3 regions of the Alteromonas sp. 14N.309.X.WAT.G.H12 genome follow, and region 3 is predicted to be linked to each of the others. Evidence: predicted binding sites of a transcription regulator. Region 3 holds the regulator's gene; each other region holds the start of a gene.

Evidence for each region. Region 3 encodes sigma-54, which starts transcription at its own class of promoters, with help from an activator protein. Its sites were predicted from a motif close to GTTGGCACGNNNNTNGNNT; they were not measured.
Region 1: a site for sigma-54 is predicted at 2,146-2,164, ahead of hmpA (NO-inducible flavohemoprotein). Genes of this name have one in related genera too.
Region 2: a site for sigma-54 is predicted at 2,243-2,261, ahead of V5298_RS08940 (CmpA/NrtA family ABC transporter substrate-binding protein). Genes of this name have one in related genera too.

What each region holds. Positions count from the first base shown of each region.
Region 1 covers NZ_JBAHZB010000003.1:73,421-77,638, forward strand. Annotated here, with positions in the region: gene V5298_RS02800 (NAD(P)/FAD-dependent oxidoreductase) at 1-272, shown strand, start outside; gene norR (nitric oxide reductase transcriptional regulator NorR) at 421-2,016, opposite strand; gene hmpA (NO-inducible flavohemoprotein) at 2,250-3,440, shown strand; gene sugE (quaternary ammonium compound efflux SMR transporter SugE) at 3,465-3,782, opposite strand; gene V5298_RS02820 (endonuclease/exonuclease/phosphatase family protein) at 3,937-4,218, opposite strand, start outside.
Region 2 covers NZ_JBAHZB010000023.1:29,529-33,746, reverse strand. Annotated here, with positions in the region: gene V5298_RS08945 (ABC transporter permease) at 1-587, opposite strand, end outside; gene V5298_RS08940 (CmpA/NrtA family ABC transporter substrate-binding protein) at 672-2,009, opposite strand; gene V5298_RS08935 (glycosyl transferase family protein) at 2,376-3,377, opposite strand; gene cobA (uroporphyrinogen-III C-methyltransferase) at 3,361-4,218, opposite strand, start outside.
Region 3 covers NZ_JBAHZB010000010.1:60-4,277, forward strand. Annotated here, with positions in the region: partial or broken gene V5298_RS05525 (LptA/OstA family protein) at 1-214, shown strand, start outside; gene lptB (LPS export ABC transporter ATP-binding protein) at 214-939, shown strand; gene V5298_RS05535 (RNA polymerase factor sigma-54) at 1,009-2,496, shown strand; gene hpf (ribosome hibernation promoting factor) at 2,524-2,811, shown strand; gene ptsN (PTS IIA-like nitrogen regulatory protein PtsN) at 2,820-3,263, shown strand; gene rapZ (RNase adapter RapZ) at 3,310-4,155, shown strand; gene V5298_RS05555 (HPr family phosphocarrier protein) at 4,152-4,218, shown strand, end outside.

The DNA of each region.
Region 1 (4,218 bases), on a different contig from region 3:
TCATGGGTATTTTCAACCACATACCGATGAAAGCATACACCTATAAAGATTACGGCTCACTGGTGCATTTAAGTAAGTACAGTACGGTGGGCAGTTTAATGGGCTCTCTGGTGAACAGCAGCATGTTCATTGAAGGCCGGTTAGCCCGCTTGGTGTATATCTCTTTGTACAATATGCATCAGTTTTCCGTTCATGGCTGGTTTAAGGGCACCATGACGTTACTCGGCCGTAAAGTCAGTAACTTTGTGGGGCCAAAATTAAAACTGCACTAGCGAAAAACGGTTAATGACGAAATATCACCGACAAGGTGAGATCCTGTCGGTGATTAGCCTTTCCTTGACGATAGAATAGCGAGATCTTTCACATTGAAATGACATTTTTTGTAGTCGTTCTCGTGGCTTTGCGACTTTTTTGAGCACGTTATTGGCTTGTCACCTGCTTATTTACCGTTATGCCAATGCGCTTAGCAAGGCGTGCTAAATTCGCTCTATCTACAGATAATTGCTTGGCTGCTTTTGACCAGTTTCCCTTGTACTGCGTTAAGGTTTTTAAAATCAGTTCACGCTGAAAGGCCTGAGTCTGATCTTTTAAACTAATGGGGTGATTTGTGGTGTCATCGACGACAGCTTGCTTAGAGAGAGTGTTCTCACTGACAGAAGGGAGCAGCGTTTGTTCACTGTTTAATTCATTGAGGTGTTTAGGGGTAATAATGGTAATGCCCTGAGGGGTTTCTTCCCTGGCGTACAATGCAGCTCTGGAGATCACGTGTTCTAATTCACGGACATTTCCTGGCCATGGGTATGCAATCAGGTGTGACAGGGTTTGTCTGGCCAAAGTGAGTTGTTGTAAGCCCAATTTACGCCGGGTTTGTTCCGCAAAATAACCGGCCAATAGCGGAATATCATCCCGTCGCTGTCTTAGCGGGGGCACGTGGATGGGAAAGGCGCCTAGGCGGTGGTATAAATCGGCGCGAAAACGGCGGGCTTTTACCTCTTCTTCCATACGTCGGTTTGTGGCGGCTACGATGCGCACATTCACTTTTACCGGTCGGTCTTTACCTACCACCTGAATTTCCTGATTTTGAATCGCCCGTAATAATGTTCCTTGCACTTCTAGCGGTAGTTCGCCAATTTCATCAAGAAACAAGGTGCCACCATCGGCCAGTAGAAATTTGCCTTGGCGGTCTTCGCTGGCACTGGTAAACGCCCCTTTGACATGACCAAATAATTCACTTTCTATGAGGTGTCTGGCGATTGCTGCGCAATTGACGTAAACCAGTGCCTTGTCTTTACGGTTAGATTGCTGATGGATGGCGCGGGCGACAAGCTCTTTGCCCACTCCACTTTCCCCTTCAATGAGAATGGTTAAATCGGAAGGTGCCGCCAGGCGGATGGTTTTGCTGAGCTTTTTTATGGCTTTACTATTGCCAATCATTTCTGCCGAGTTATGTTTCCCGCCTGCCTGTTCATTTAATTCCCGCAATATGTTTTGTGTGTGAGATGACTGGCTTTCAAGTTTGTCCATGCGGCGGGCCGTGGCCAGGATCCGCGAAACCAATTCAGCCATCACATCGAGGGCACCATCGTCGAGTTGATCAAACACATTGGGCTCTATGCTATCGAGGGTCAGTACGCCCATAAGCTGGGCGTGTTTGTATAAGGGTAAGCCCATACACGAATGTACGGACATATCTTCACTGTGACCGATAACCATGCCATCGTAGGGATCCGGTAACGGCGAGTCTGCGGGAAACCGCATTACGACTTTGCGTTGGCATATCTGGTGTAGCCGAGGATGCTCATCAAGCACGAAGCGCCGGCCCATGAGATCGGGACTTAGCCCCCGTTGCGCCATCGGCTCAAGAACGCCTTTTTGGTAAATTAATAGCGCTGCGGCATCACAGTTGATGGTGGCACATACGGCACCTATGATGCTTTCATAGATATTGCTGTGCTCTAATGCGGCGGTTAAATCCATGGCAAAATTGACAAGTGCATGGTTGGATAACTTGGTCATTATGGCGTCACCCTAAATACAAAGATATATTATGACACGATTTAGTCATTTTGACTCTTTTTGTATTATGTCAAAATGACACATAATTGACTTTGTATTTATAAATTATTGATATTAAGTGATATTTTAATTGGCATGAAGTTAGCTATGTGAAGGGTTAAGTAGTCTTTCTTTGTAATCGAAAAACCGCTTTTTTCTTTTATTCCTCATTTTACGTTAACTAGAGTGTACCCATGCTAAGTCAAACTCATATCGATACTGTAAAAGCGACCATTCCTTTACTGGCTTCTGCCGGCACGGCCATTACTGAACATTTTTATGTGCGCATGTTTAAGCATAATCCTGAGCTAAAAAATGTGTTTAATATGACTCACCAAAAAAGTGGCCGTCAGCCTGCGGCACTTTTCGCGGCCATTGCGGCCTATGCCCAAAACATTGATAAACTGGATGTACTCACCGACGCGGTGATGCGTATTGCCCATAAGCATACCAGCTTTAATATTCAGCCTGAGCAGTATGCGATTGTCGGCCATCATCTTATTGAAACCCTGCGAGAGCTTGCCCCTGATGACTTTACCCCTGAAGTTGAAGAGGCCTGGACTGCCGCCTATGGTCAACTGGCCGATATCTTCATCAAGGTAGAAGGTGAATTGTACGAATCACGGGCGCAAAAAGAAGGCGGCTGGAAAGATTTTCGTCGTTTTCGTGTTGTTTCTAAAACACCGGAGTCTGAACTGGTGACAAGCTTCGTGTTGGCCCCCGTAGATGGTGGCCCAGTGATTGATTATCTTCCAGGTCAATACTTAGGCGTGAAAGTGCGTCCCCAAGGCAGTGATTACGACGAAATTAGACAATACTCTTTATCTACCTCACCCAATGGTAAAACCTACCGTATTAGCGTGAAACGGGATGGTGAGGTTGATGCTGCGGGGGTTTTATCCCACTATTTACATGATCATGTTAACGAAGGTGATGAAATCGAAGCGATGCCACCGGCAGGGGATTTTTTCCTTCAACAATCCGACGCTCCCGTGGTGCTGATTTCAGCAGGCGTAGGGCTCACGCCGATGCAAGCTATGCTGGATACCTTAGTCCAACAACAGACGCAGCGCCCCGTTAGCTATTTGCATGCTTGCATTCATGAAGGTCAGCATTCATTTAAAGAACACGTTAAATCCTTGCAAAGTGCGCTGAACTTAACGGTTTATACCTGGTATGAACGCGCTGGCGAACTCAAAGAGGGTGAGTTTGAAGGCCGAATGGATATTGCTGCGATAAAATCCCAGCTACCGCTGAATGACGGCGAGTTTTATCTGTGTGGACCATTGCCCTTTATGTTGGGAATAAAACAACAGCTGCTGGATGCAGGTGTGGCGGATAATCAGATCCATTACGAATTGTTCGGCCCACACCAGAACCTGTAGTGTGCTCGCAGGTTTGTTGTCAATTTAAGCTTGGGATACTTTAAGGCCAACAATACCTGCGCATATTAAGCCTAAGCTAACGAGCTTTACCACGTCTGAAGATTCATCGAATAAAAGGATCCCCATGACCGCCGTGCCGAGGGCGCCGATCCCCACCCAGATGGCGTAGGCGGTGCCAACGGGTAAACTTTTTAGCGCCAATCCCAGTAAAATAAAGCTGGCCGTTAAGGAAACCACGGTGAAAACCGACGGCCAGAGCTTTGTAAAGCCATCAGAATATTTAAGCCCTACCGCCCAGCACACTTCTAAAATGCCCGCAGCAAATACAAAGATCCAGTTCATCAATACCTCTCAATTTTTATGAGGCCGTCCCCGATGAAAATTGAGCGGTGGGGTCGTCCCCACTTCCTGTTGTTCGTTCACTGAGCGCTATTATTTCCGAAGATGGGTCTTCTAGCAAACCATCACGCGCCGTACGATGTGCATTACGCCTGACTTAAGGCATAATTGCTAAGGAAACGGCGCAATGATCACTTAACATGGCCGCTTCGTGCATGTCAGCATAAGGATGTACCTGAACCGGTGACAATATGGATGAGGCAGAGATCCCCCCTAGGATAATATGATCAATGGGCACCGGATAACGGGGGTGGCAGCCAGTCATGTTATCAGTGGCAAGAATAGGGCTGGGTGTTGTGCTTAATAGGGCATGACGAAACCGATTTTGGGGTAAGGAAAGCCGGTGATTAAAATCGCCCATGATAACAAATTTGTGATG
Region 2 (4,218 bases), on a different contig from region 3:
GATACCCCTACCGCTGTGTTGATCAGTGTCGGCCAAAGACAACATAACGACACGGTAAACGCCGAGGTAACAAAGGATTTTGAAAACATGGGATCATCAGACACATACAGTGCACTCACCACCATGGTAACCAGCGGCAGCCAAGCAAGTGGCGATACCGGCTTAAAAAGCTGAATAAGGGGGTTAATGGCGGTGTAAGCCGACTTACTCAAGCCACACACAATTCCCACGGGTACGGCGATAACAGACGCAATTAAAAAGCCAATCATGACGGTATATAGGCTCGTCCATATTTGATCAAAAAACGTCGGTGCACCGGTGAAGGGACGCACTTTTGGTTCATAGGTGGGATCTTGTGCCACCCGCGCCGCATTCCGTTGCTCTTGGCGCTCATAAAAGGCCTCAGCTTTCTCCCGCTGTGCACTGTGTTCATCAATCAAGGTGAGCGTTTGCGTCCACACTTGCGCCGGGCCGGGAAATTGCCCTAGTGATGTATCGATGGATTTGGCTACCCCATTCCACACAGCTAAGAACAATAACAATCCCACGAGCGGTAACAACAAGGTCTGTAGGGTGGTCAACAGCATTTTACCCGGATTACCTTGTTTAAATTGTCCGATAGATGTCACGAAAGACGCTGACTTACTCATAGTAATATCCTGTGTTAATCATTAAAGAACGGTATCGCCTTTCAGGCCGATGCCAAACTTTTCAAGATAGGCATTGGGATGGGTTCCGTCATAGGTAACCTCGTCGATAAACTCTTTTTGCGGCGGTTTAAAGCCCGTTTCTGTATCAAAATCTGGGAAGTCTTCCGCCTTTGCTTTGCCTTCAGCAATCAGTGCCTTAGCGGCAGCGGCATAGATATCAGGACGATACACCTCTTTGGCCATGTTGATATACCAGCTGTCCGGCTTCGCTTCAGGAATTTGTCCCCAACGGCGCATCTGAGTTAAATACCAAATGGCGTCACTGTAGTAAGGATAAGTCGCGTTATAGCGGAAGAATACGTTGAAATCCGGCACTTCACGTTTATCGCCTTTCTCGTATTCAAAGGTGCCTGTCATGCTATTGGCCAACACGGCTTCATCGGCCCCCACATAGGTACTTTTGGCCAGAATTTTCACTGCTTCAGGACGGTTCGCATTGTTGTTTTCATCCAACCACATGGCCGCTCGGATCATGGCTTTGACCACCCGAATATGGGTATTGGGGTACTTTTCTGCCCATTCGCTGCTTACACCAAACACTTTTTCCGGGTTATTTTTCCAGATTTCATAATCGGTGATCACAGGTACACCAATACCTTTAAATACCGCTTGCTGATTCCAGGGTTCGCCTACGCAATAACCGTGTATGGTGCCAGCTTCCATGGTGGCGGGCATTTGTGGAGGCGGTGTGACAGATAACAAAGCCTCGGCATCAATTTGTCCTGAAGTGTCACCTTTATGGGGCGCATAATAACCCGGATGAATACCACCGGCGGCTAGCCAGTAACGCAATTCATAATTGTGGGTGGAAACTGGGAACACCATGCCCATTTTAAAGGCCTTACCTTCTTCCCGGTATTTTTCCACTACCGGTTTTAGGTAATCGGCTTTCACTGGGTGAACGGGTTTGCCGTCTTCCTTGGGCATGTTCTTTTTCATTTGCTCCCAAATCTCGTTGGAAACCGTGATGCCATTACCATTAAGATCCATACTAAACGCGGTGATAATGTGCGCTTTAGTACCAAAGCCAATGGTGGCTCCTAAAGGTTGGCCCGCCAGCATATGGGCCCCATCTAACTCACCGTCGATAACCCGATCTAGCAACACTTTCCAGTTAGCCTGGGCTTCCAAAGTGACATATAGCCCCTCGTCTTCAAAAAAACCTTTCTCATAGGCAATAGCCAGTGGCGCCATATCCGTCAGTTTAATAAAGCCAAATTTGAGCTCTTCTTTCTCCGGCCAGTCGTTATTATCCGCCGCCAAAGATGACGCACTTACGCCAGTCAGCGTGACTGACATAACCAGCGCTGACGCTAAGGTTTTTGCTGTGTGGGTTAAACCGCGCAAGGGTGTTAACGCATTCATGTGTTTTCCTTTTAGCCAAAAAAAAACCCACCAGGTTAATGTTTGACCATTAACCTGGTGGGCTTCGTTGCCGTACATCCTAAGATGTATGAATCATAATGTTGTTGCGACAGCTTGGTACGCTTAAGTGCGTTTTTATTCTTTTATGCTGCCTCTTGTTGTTTATAAAGCATCAACAGTGCCAACATTAATATTCGTTCTATTTCAATAGCTTAGTGAATTTCCGTATTGAGGTGGGTAATAACTTGTATCAAGGTAGTGCAATTTCATTACCTTGGTTGCTCGTTGATGATGCAGCGGCTAGCTTGCACCATGAGAAAAGGGTAAGGCTTGGCGATCCCGTTCTTGCCAGAACTGATCTGCAAGGCGCACCGCTTCTTGCACATCGAGGGATTTAACCAGCATCAAATAACTGGCTAACGAAGCTTTGACCGCCTGTGCACCATACAGGTGTTCACTTTCGCCGCGCCAAAAAGCCAGCATGTCTTTAACATCCATGGCTTTATCTTTTACCGCCCAGGTTTGGGCCATTTCTGGCAAGGTCACCACCTCGGTTTTACCTTGGCGGGTAAAAAACAGTTCCGTTGGACGCTCACTGTTTACTTCAGGATCCCCCCCATCTCCGCGAAAACACAGGGCATCAAACGCGGTAAACGCTTCATTCACCCGTTGGTGTTTGTGATCAAGATGCATATGGTAAACGCCCTGAACATTAAATGGCGCCTGGGAGGGATTAAGCAACCTAGCTAAGGTATTGGCACAAGAGCGTAAAGCAAATACTTCCCGAAGTTTTATCAAGGTATTTAGCGGCGGTAACACCCCCCCTAAATCTAGGTAACTAACCTGATAGGTCGCTAACTGCTCCTGGGCTTGTTCAAGGGTAGTGGCAGCGGGTAATCCTAACGCGGGAAGCACATGAGAGGCATATAAGCGACCGGAACCCGGTTCGTGCGCTCCGTGCATAAAAACAGAAATGCCCTGCTGAGCAAGACAGGCAACAGATAACAGATACCAAGGGAGTTGTCTTCGTTTACCGGCATAACAACCAATATCCAATACCGGATTAATGCTGGCAAGACCCGCCGGTAATAACTCCCGACATGCCTGAACAAAACCGATAACTTCTTCTGGGGTTTCTTCTCGGGTGCGCAATAGCATGAGAAAAGCCCCCCGTTGATCGCCGGTGACTTCACCGGCTAACAACATTTTCATCGCCGTATAGGCTTCTTCCTGGGTCAGGCTGCGACTGCCTTTCTGGCCCTTTCCAATAATTTTAATATACTGACTAAAAACCTGTGACATGGGTGACCTGTTGAAGTAACTGCGTAGCGACCTGTTGGCGAGATTTTACCACCTCTCCGAAGATCAACAAAGCAGGACCTGTCAACTTGGCATTATTCACTTTTTCAGCAATGTCAGACACACAGCCTGTGATCACCCGTTGATGAGGGCAACAGGCATTTTCGATGACGGCCACGGGAAAATCAGATTTTACGCCGGCAGCTGATAAATGTTCAGCAATGTCTTTTAACCGGGATAACCCCATGTACATCACCACAGTTTGAGATTGAGTCGCCTTAGCAAGACTTTGCCAATCTGGCATTTTTTCCGGATCTTTAAAATGGGCCGTGGAGAGGGTGACCGATTGGGCACAGTGGCGTTCTGTCAACGGGATCCCCGTGTAGGCAGAAGCCCCCGATGCGGCGGTAATCCCAGGTACGATGGCAAAAGGAATATTGGCTTCCTGTAAGGCGGCGGTTTCTTCGGTGGTACGGGCAAACACCGCCGGATCGCCACCTTTAAGACGCACCACAGTCAGTCCCGACGACGCCATGTCCACCAGGCGACGACAGATATCCTGCTGTAACATGGAATGGCGTCCGGAACGTTTACCGACAAATTCGGTTTTTACGTGGCGGGGAATTTCGGCTAACACCGATTTATCCACCAGCCAGTCAAACAGCACCACATCGGCCTGTTGTAAACATTTCCAGGCTTTAATGGTGAGTAATTCGGCATCACCCGGACCGGCACCCACAATAAAAACCTGACCGGTTTTGGCCACCATCGAGGCGCTATGACGTGGGTTACTCGCGGGCGCTTGAGGTATTTTTCTGTTTAACCGCTTGCGGAAAAACTGAAA
Region 3 (4,218 bases):
GATTTCATTGAACGGCAATGCCCAAATTCAGCAAGACACTAGCGTGGTGCAAGGAGACAGCATCACTTATGATATGGGCAAAGAACAATTACTTGCCACCGGGGGGGCCGAAAGCGCTTCAGGACGCGTGACTACCGTGTTTAGACCCGATACCATTGAGAGCAAAAGACAGCACGATGATAATGACGAAGATAACAAGGAAGATAATCAATAATGGCTACGTTGTCTGCATCCCATTTAGCTAAATCGTACAAATCCCGCCAGGTTGTACGGGATGTCAGCTTGTCAGTATCAACGGGCCAAATTGTGGGCTTGTTAGGGCCCAATGGCGCGGGGAAAACCACCACCTTCTATATGATTGTGGGGCTGGTTCCTTTAGACAAAGGAAAAATCAAAATCGATGACCAGGAGTTGACGCACCAACCCATGCATGAAAGGGCACGCAGAGGCATTGGATACTTACCACAAGAAGCATCCATATTCCGTAAACTCACCGTTCATGAGAATATCATGGCGATTCTGCAAACCCGCAAAGATTTGAAAAAAGAACAACGTGAAGCCGAAGCGGATTCACTACTTGATGAATTTAATATCAACCATATACGTAATAGTACGGGTATGAGTTTATCCGGCGGAGAGCGCCGTCGGGTGGAGATTGCACGAGCACTCGCTGCTAACCCACAATTTATTTTGTTGGATGAGCCCTTCGCTGGTGTTGATCCAATTTCAGTGAATGATATAAAGAAGATTATTCAGCATTTACGTGACAGAGGTATAGGAATCCTTATTACGGATCACAATGTTCGAGAAACCCTTGATGTTTGTGAAGAAGCCTATATCGTCAGTCATGGCGAGCTCATTGCGCAGGGTACCGCGGAACAAGTATTAAGTAATCAAAAGGTTCGTGATGTATACCTGGGAGAGCAATTCAGGCTATAGTTAGGATATCGGATTCGGTTAATCGTGACCCATACTGGGTATCCCTTGATAGAGTTATATAAGACGTAGATGAAACCATCGTTACAGTTAAAATTTAGCCAACAACTTACAATGACGCCGCAGTTACAGCAGGCGATCAAATTATTGCAGTTGTCGACACTTGATTTACAACAGGAAATTCAAGAAGCCTTGGATTCCAACCCGTTGTTAGAAGTGGATGAAAGTACCGACAACGATGTTGGCGAAAAAAATAATTTAGAGAACGACGATACGGTTCAGGAATCGGCATCTGCCACTGAAAGTATGGACACTGGAGAAGCGTTAGAAAAAAACGACCTTCCCGAAGAATTACCCTTAGACAGTACTTGGGATGAATATATCTCAGCTTCCTCCGCACCGGCAACCAGCATATCCGGCTCCTCTGGTGGCGATGATGAACAGATCTTTCAGGGAGAAACCACCGAGAACATTCAGGATCATTTGCTTTGGCAAATGCGCTTGACGCCCTTTTCAGAAATAGACCGAGCCATCGCCTTGGCGATTATCGACTCCATCGATGAAAGTGGTTACCTCACCGTTAGCGTTGAGGATATTCTGCAAAGCGTTAATAGTGACGAAACCGAAGAACCGGTGGAAGAAGACGAAGTGGAATGCGTGCTAAAACGTATCCAATTGTTTGATCCCATAGGCTCTGGCTCCCGTTCACCTCAGGAATGCCTGCTTGTGCAACTCAAACAGTTTGCCCCTGAGACGCCTTGGCTGGAAGAAGCCAAAATGCTGCTGGAGAACCATTGTGATTTACTCGGTAGCAAAGATTATCGAACACTAATGCGTAAAACTCGGCTCAAAGAAGATCAACTTCGTGAAGCCATGCGTTTACTACAAACATTGAATCCACGGCCCGGTAGCGCCCTTATCACCAAAGAACCAGAATATGTCATTCCTGATGTGTCTGTGGCGAAGAAAAACGGACGATGGGTGGTGGAACTTAATCCAGATAGTCTACCTAAATTAAGTGTTAATCAGCAGTATGCGGCCATGAGCCGTAAAGCGAAAAACAGCAGCGACTCTCAGTTTATTCGCTCTCATATGCAAGAAGCGAAATGGTTTATAAAGAGTCTGGAAAGTCGCAACGAAACCCTATTGAAGGTGGCGAACTGTATCGTACAGCAACAAATGGGATTTTTTGAGCACGGACCGGAAATGATGAAACCAATGGTGCTCAATGATGTCGCAGAAATGGTGGATATGCATGAATCAACAATTTCCCGCGTAACCACGCAAAAATACATGCATACCCCACGGGGCATTTTCGAATTGAAATACTTTTTCTCCAGCCACGTCGCAACGGAATCAGGTGGCGAATGTTCATCAACGGCAATACGCGCATTAATTAAAAAGCTAGTGGCGGCTGAAAAACCCAGTAAACCGCTTAGCGATAGTAAGATTGCTTCGTTGTTGGCCGAGCAAGGTATTATGGTAGCTCGGCGAACAATAGCAAAATACCGGGAATCTTTGTCGATTCCACCGTCTAACCAACGCAAAAGCCTGATTTAGGGCTGCTTAAAATAAGGAAGACGAAATATGCAAATCAACCTTACCGGTCGTCATGTTGAGATCACTGACTCTTTGCGTAATTATGTCGATACTAAATTCAGCAAATTAGAGCGCCACTTTGATCACATATCAAATGTGCACGTCATATTAAATGTTGAAAAACTCAATCAAAAAGCAGAAGCTACAGTATACCTTAGCGGCGCGGAAGTGTTTGCCTCTTCAGAAAACCAGGATATGTATGCCGCAATAGACAATATGGTTGATAAACTGGATAGGCAGGTATTAAAGCACAAAGAGAAGCTTAAAAAGCATTAACGTCACTTATGGATATTCAAGCCATCGTAAGCCTGGACCGCACTAAATGTGCGGTCCAGTGCAATAGTAAAAAGCGTATTTTGGAAATTATCAGCGGAATCGCTGCCCAAAATAACCCTGACATTGACGAAGCCACAGTGCTGAGCAGTCTGCTTTCCCGAGAAAGAATGGGCAGTACTGGCATTGGCAACGGCATCGCACTTCCCCATGGTCGACTAGAAGGGTTGGATCACGTTATCGCTATTGTTGTCACTAGTACACCTGCGATAGACTTTGATGCCATTGACAATAAACCTGTGGATATTTTTTTCACCCTGTTAGTGCCTCATGATCAAACAGAAGGTCACTTGCAAACCCTAGCCACAGTGGCGGGAAAACTCAGCGACAAAGAAACCATAAAAAGCATCAGAAAAGCGCAAACCAATGATGATATTATTCGCGCATTACAGTAAGTTATAGAAAAGGACATTTGTTGCCTGCGGATTTAGGAGAGACACGGTGAATCTGATCATCATAAGTGGCCGTTCAGGCTCGGGAAAATCTGTAGCATTACGGGCCTTAGAGGATTTGGGATATTACTGCGTTGATAATATCCCCGTTAACCTGCTTCCCGCTTTAACCCATACTGTCGCCGACGAATACGAACAAGTGGCCGTGAGCATCGATGTTCGTAACCTGCCCAAAGATCCCGCTGAATTAGTGGAAATACTGGATTATTTGCCCGAATCTTGGACGGTTACCATTGTGTATATCGATGCCAGTGAAGACATGCTGATGAAGCGCTTCAGTGAAACCCGGCGTTTGCATCCACTGGCCAAATTAAACAAGTCTTTATCCGATGCCATTCTCACAGAAAAAGAACTGCTTGCCCCCATTGCGGAACGGGCAGATCTTAATATTGATACCGATTCCTTAAGCATCCACCAGCTTGCCGAACTCATACGCGAGCGCATTTTAGGTAAAAAAAGCGCGCGTTTAGTACTGGTTATCGAATCCTTTGGCTTTAAACATGGCATTCCTAAAGACGCCGATTACGTGTTTGATGCCCGTTTCTTACCTAATCCCCATTGGGAGCCCGACTTAAAACATCTCACTGGCTTAGACACGCCTGTGCAAGTATTTTTAAGTTCACAGCCCATCGTTACCAAATTTATTTATCAAATTCAAAACCTCATCACCACATGGTTACCCCATCTAGAACGCAACAATCGAAGCTATGTGACCGTTGCCATAGGCTGCACCGGTGGCCAGCACCGCAGTGTTTACGTTGCTGAATGCTTAGCTAAGAACTTGCGGGAGAGCCATTCTGATGTGCAAATACGTCATCGAGAGCAAAAAGAATGATGCGCCTAGAAAAATCTGTCACCATTGTTAACAAACTGGGCTTACATGCCCGGGCAGCCACTC